2 regions of the Paenibacillus lacisediminis genome follow, and region 2 is predicted to be linked to the other one. Evidence: predicted binding sites of a transcription regulator. Region 2 holds the regulator's gene; the other holds the start of a gene.

Region 1 (3,164 bases), on a different contig from region 2:
CCGAACTTCCATGCCAACGATTGAACCGCCGACCAATAAGCTATTGGCCACATTGTTCCGGCCATCGCCAACATAAACCAGCTTTACGTTCCGCAAGTGCCCTATATGTTCCCGGATGGTTAACAAATCCGCGAGCGTTTGGGTGGGATGCCACAGATCCGTTAAACCGTTCCATACCGGTACACCCGAGTGCTGAGCTAATAATTCCACTGTTTTATGGGCAAAGCCGCGGAACTCGATGCCGTCAAACATCCGGCCTAACACTTTCGCCGTGTCTTCTACGGATTCTTTTTTACCGAGCTGGATATCACCTTTCCCCAAATATTCGGGATGCGCGCCTAAATCTGTACAAGCTACCGTAAATGCGCACCGTGTACGAGTAGAAGTTTTTTCAAATAAAAGAGCTATATTTTTTCCTTCCAAATAACGATGAGGAATACCGTTTTTCTTTTTCTCTTTCAAATCCGCCGCTAAATCCAGGAGATACAACAATTCCTGTTCCGTAAAATCGATCTCTGCCAAAAAACTTCTGCCTTTTAAGCTTGAATTCATAGTTTCCATATTTATCCCTGCTTTCTCCGTAATTTAAATATCTTTGCGAACGATTGGCATACTCATGCAACGCGGGCCCCCACGGCCACGGGATAATTCCGAGCTCAATATTTCAATGACCTCGATGCCGTGTTCACGCAATAAAGCGTTTGATACATAGTTGCGGTCATACGTAACAACTACCCCTGGCGCAATGGCCAGTGTATTGGATCCGTCATTCCATTGTTCGCGAGCCGAGGCGATTTCATCTCCTCCTCCACAAGGAATGAGAACCAAATCCTTTAAGCCCAATACCTCTTTTAGTGATTCCATTAAAGAAGTGTGACGGGTAATTTTAAGCGTTTCTTCATCCGGACCTTGCTCCAAAACATAAATGTTCATACTCCCTTGCGGTCCCTGGATCGCCGGATGAATGGTAAATTTATCATAATCAACCATCGTAAATACGGTGTCCAAATGCATAAATGCCCGGCATTTTGGAATTTCTATGGCTAACACTCGCTTGAACTTTTCTTGGCGGCTAAATAGATTTAGGGCTAAGCGTTCGATGGCTTTAGCTGAAGTGCGGGCAGACACGCCAATGGCAATCGTTTCTTCATTCAAAATGAGCTCATCGCCGCCTTCGATGGGAAATTGATAGTTGCGATCCAGCCAAACCGGCACATGATGTCCGGCAAATCTCGGGTGATGATTGATAATGTACTCCATAAACAATGATTCACGTCTGCGTGCGGTTTCTCTCATTTTATTAATCGTTAATCCATCACCAATAACCGCTGCGGGATCACGGGTAAAATACAAATTCGGCATGGGAACCAAATAAAACGGGGAATGATCCTCCATAAATTCATAGAGTTGTATTTTCTTGCTGGTTTCAATTTCGTTTTTCCGTACCCCGCTCATTATTTTTTGAACTAAATCTTCATTGGCGAAGGAAAGTAAATATTCTTTTAAAATTTGCTGTGAAACATCTCCTTCAGCCCTTGCTTCCTCTAAAACACGGTCAACAAATTCTTCTCTCAATTTCTTATCCGCCAATGCCTCGGCCGCGAGTTTTTCCAAATAAAGAACTTCAATTCCCCGATTGCGTAATGTTTGGGCAAAATAATCATGTTCTTTTTGAATCACCGGCAAATAGGGGATATCGTCAAATAATAGTGGCTGTAAAAAATCCGGCGTTAAATTTTCCAATTCCTGTCCAGGGCGTTTTAATAAAACCGTTTGTAATTCCCCAATTTCCGAAGCAACATGCATTGGATGCTCCATTTGATGTACCTCCTTTGTATGCTTTGATGTTTACAAGGACATCATAAAGGGTCCATGCTTTCCGCCTCGTGAAAACGCCAGCATATTTGTCGTGAAATATTGCACAATTTTATTTTTAAAATCATAAAAATCTGTATTTTTATAAAGGATTTTTTCCATTTTTTTGCGAAATCTATTTTATACTGCGCATATATGATGAATAACAAGAAAAAGAGCGAAGGAATGCCCGCTTCAGGCAGCCTGCGCTCTTTTCAAGTAATCTCGTATTCTCAATTGACCATCTACTAGCTCATTTTATCTAAAAATCAAATTAAATCTTTCTTCTAAAATCTTTCGTTCCGATCGGTTCCGGGAAATGACAAGACAGGTATCATTCCCGCATATGCAACCCGCCATTTCTTTCCAATTTAAATCATCCAATAAAACACCGATAACATGCGCATTGCCAGGCAACGTTTTAATAATCGTTAATTGATCAACATAATCAATCCTTACAACAACTTCTTGCAACTTCCTCTTTAACTTCAAATCCGTTTGCAAAGGCATTTCTGAAGAAACATGATATATCATAAGTCCTTTCGGAGAAGCTATTTTGATTAAATTCAGCTCACGGATATCCCGTGAAATCGTAGCTTGCGTTACCATCACATCTTGTTCTGCCAACAATTCTACTAATTTCTCTTGGGTTTCTATTTCATTTTCGCTCACCAATTGCTTAATTAATCGTTGTCTTTTTTCTTTTTTCATAGAAAGGCACTCCTTTTTATATTTATAGCATTATCACAATCTTGCTCTAATTTTCTATTATTTGCTATTAAGAGGGATACAGAAATTCCACATCATACCTTGTTCCGAACTAAAAAAAGGCTGCCATGTTCTTACACATGGCAACCTCCGGGAAACAAAACCGTTTAATATTCAAATGTAAACTGCCGGCCCAACCACTCCAGGCAGAGCGGAAACCAGGTGGCGAGATGATCGTCGGGATCGCCTACCTCCGTGCTGCACATCGACATGCCGTGTCTGCCGTTCTGGTAGAGGTGGCATTCGAACGGTACGCCGGCTCGCCGCAGCGCTGAAACAAACAGCATGGAATTTTCCACCGGCACGGCAGCGTCTTCTACCGTATGCCACAAGAAGGTTGGCGGCGTCGAAGCGTTTACTTGTTTTTCCAGCGAAAAAGCCGCTTCTCTTTCCGCCTCATTCCATCCGGGACCCAGACGTTCAATGGACCCCCGGTGTGCAAACTCGCCTGCCGTAATAACCGGGTAACACAACACCATCGCATCCGGCCGGCCTTGTTCGCCTTTGCCGCCAGTGGCCTCCTGCAGCTTGGAATGGTCCCA
Region 2 (3,164 bases):
AGCTGGGACAAGCTCAGCGAGCTGTTGTTTGCGCTCATGCCGGAACGGAGTGACGCGGCGCCCGGCGATCCGGGGCAATTCGTTTACCGTCTGCTTCCGCTAAAGAAACCGCAGGAATGGGATAAGCTGTCGGCGCTGGAGAACCAGATTTACGTCGCGCTTGGGGACGTGCTTCGCAAGGGCGACCGCATGCTCGCCCAAATCCGGGAAGATCAGGAGGATTTCGGCTCCGAAAGCCTGATGACCGACATCAACGGTTTATTCAAGGATTTGGCCAACGAGCGGGAAGCGCTGCGTTTCTTCATGAAGCTGGAGAGCGAGGAGACGGTTTACTGGATGGAAGCGAACGGGAATTTCCGCAGCCGCTCCTTGCAGATGTATGCCGTTCCGATCGACGTTAGCGCACAGCTAAAGGAATATTTTTTCGACAGGAAAAAAAGCGTGGTGATGACCTCGGCAACCCTGTCGGTCGACAAGTCGTTCCAATATATGATCGAACAGTTGGGACTGACGGAAGCGGCCGAGCAAGAGCGGCTGAACACGACGATGCTGCCGTCGCCGTTTGATTACCGGAACCAGGCGCTGCTCGTTATTCCGCGCGATTTTCCAAGCGTGAAGGGGAGCGTGGGCGACGATCATTTCGTCAGTACGCTGGTGCATTCGCTCGCCGATACCGCAGTGGCGACTAAAGGCCGCATGCTGGTGCTGTTTACGTCTTACCGGATGCTGCGGCAGGTGTATGATCCGCTGAAGGAGCTGCTGTCGCCGCAGGGGATCACGGTTATCGGCCAAGGCATGGACAGCGGCAGCCGCAGCAAGCTGACAAGGCGGTTCCAGGGCCAGGCGGCGTCCGTGCTGCTGGGAACGAGCAGCTTCTGGGAAGGCGTGGACATTCCGGGCGAAGCTTTGACGAGCTTGGCGATCGTCCGCCTGCCTTTCCAGCCCCCCAACCATCCGCTGGTGGAAGCGAAAAGCGAACGGCTGCAGAAGGAGAAGAAAAATCCTTTCATGAAACTGTCCGTGCCCCAGGCGGTCATCCGCTTTAAGCAGGGATTTGGCAGGCTCGTCCGCTCCTCGCAGGACCGGGGGATCGTGGTTGTTTACGATACCCGCATCTTGGAATCTTACTATGGGAAATACTTTTTATATTCACTGCCCGGGCCGAAGATGGAGCATATGCCGCTCTCTCAGATGGTTCCGCGCATATCGGAATGGTTAAGTCCGGGAGACGAAGACGTTTCTAAGTCTGCGTCAGAATAGGGGGATAAACGTATGAAATCCGAAAAAATTTCCGATGCCGTAGTACGCCGGCTGCCGGTGTATTTGCGCTTTCTCAACGAACTGAGCCGGCGCGAGGTGCCTACGGTTTCCTCACAGGAGCTCGGCCAGAAGCTCGACCTCAATCCGGCCCAGATCCGCAAAGATCTGGCCTACTTTGGCGATTTCGGGCGAAAGGGCATCGGCTACGATGTCGCGTATTTGATCGAGAAAATCCAGGAAATTCTCAATCTGGACCAACAGGTCAACGTTGCGCTGGTCGGCGCCGGTAATTTGGGGCACGCGCTTTCGAATTACAACGCTTATTTGAAGGACAACATGAAAATCGTGGCGGTGTTTGACGCGTCTCCGGCGAAGATCGGCACGCAGATCAATAACATCACAATCCAGCCGATCGAAGAGCTGACGGAAACGGTGCGGGAGAAAAATATCCGGATCGGGATTATTACCGTGCCTGATTTTGAAGCGCAGCGCGTGGCGGATCAACTGGTGGCGGCGGGAATCGGGGCGATTCTGAACTTTGCCCCTACAATTCTGAAGGTGCCGCCGGAAGTCCGCATTCATGCCGCCGATTTCACGACCGATTTGCTCAGTTTGGCGTATTACTTGGATAACGGAAACGGAAAGGAACAACCTGCTCATGAGTCGTAAATGGTTAATCAAGAACGGAACCTTTGTCGTGTTCGACCAGGCCCGTTCTATTGTTAAAGGCTATATGCTCGTTGAGGGCGATACGATCTCCTATATCGGCGAGCAGCTTCCGGAAGGCGCGGCAGACGCGGAAACTTTTGACGGAAACGGGCTGCTGTTTATGCCGGGGCTGATCAACACGCATGGCCATGCGGCGATGTCGCTATTGCGCGGTTACGGCGACGACATGGTGCTGCAGACATGGCTTCAGGAAAAAATGTGGCCGATGGAAGCCAAATTCACCGCCGGCGACGTGTACGCCGGGACGGCGTTGGCTGTGCTGGAGATGCTTAAGGGCGGGACGACCACCTTCCTGGACATGTACGACCATATGGATGAAGTGGCCAAAGTCGTGCAGGAATCGGGCATTCGGGCTGTGCTGATGCGCGGCGTTATCGGGTTGTGCCCGTCGGATGTGCAGCAGCAGAAGCTGAACGAAGCGATCGCGTTTGCGAAAAATTGGCACGGTCAAGCGGACGGCCGAATCACGACGATGATTTCGCCGCATGGGCCGTACACGTGTCCGCCGGAATTTTTCGAGAAATTCGTGCAAGCGGCTCATGATCTGGATCTGCCGATGCATACGCATATGTCAGAGACGCGGGCGGAAGTGGAGCAAAACGTGAACGATTACGGGGTCAGACCGGTTCAGCATTTGCTGAACCTCGGGATGTTCTCCCGCCCATCGCTGCTTGCTCACGCCGTGCATTTGACCGATGAAGAGATCGAGATTTTGGCGGCGCATAACGTGGCGGTGTCGCACAATCCCGGCAGTAACCTGAAGCTGGCCAGCGGCGTGGCGCGAGTACCGGAACTGCTAGGCAAAGGCGTGGTCGTGTCGCTTGGGACGGACGGGGCCGCCAGCAACAACAACCTTGATATGTTGGAGGAGGTCCGCCTTGCCGCGTTGATCCACAAAGGCGTTTCCGGCGATCCTACCGCCGTTCCGGCGCTGGAAGCCCTCAAAATGGGTACGGAATACGGAGCGAAATCGGTGTTTTTGCCGAATACGGGGAAACTTGCGGCCGGCATGAAGGCGGATTTTATCGCGCTGAATACGGAACAGGCCCATTTCCTGCCAAGGACGGATTACGTTTCCCATGTCGTCTATTCGGCCGGTTCCAAAGACGTAGAGCATGTGTGGGTTAACGGTGAGCAGGTGGTCAAACACGGGGCTTGCCTTACCCTCGACGAGG

Evidence for each region. Region 2 encodes Rex, which represses fermentation and respiration genes when NADH is low (regulators of the CRP and FNR family bind a similar motif). Its sites were predicted from a motif close to TTGTGAAATATTTCACAA; they were not measured.
Region 1: arcA (arginine deiminase) is a predicted target of Rex. The motif match lies at 1,908-1,925, and genes of this name have one in related genera.

What each region holds. Positions count from the first base shown of each region.
Region 1 covers NZ_JBKIAX020000005.1:18,447-21,610, reverse strand. The annotation lists gene argF (ornithine carbamoyltransferase) at 1-561, opposite strand, end outside; gene arcA (arginine deiminase) at 586-1,818, opposite strand; gene argR (arginine repressor) at 2,113-2,565, opposite strand; gene ACLD72_RS11280 (alpha/beta hydrolase) at 2,730-3,164, opposite strand, start outside.
Region 2 covers NZ_JBKIAX020000021.1:83,110-86,273, reverse strand. The annotation lists gene dinG (ATP-dependent DNA helicase DinG) at 1-1,260, shown strand, start outside; gene ACLD72_RS28120 (redox-sensing transcriptional repressor Rex) at 1,273-1,929, shown strand; gene ACLD72_RS28115 (amidohydrolase) at 1,919-3,164, shown strand, end outside.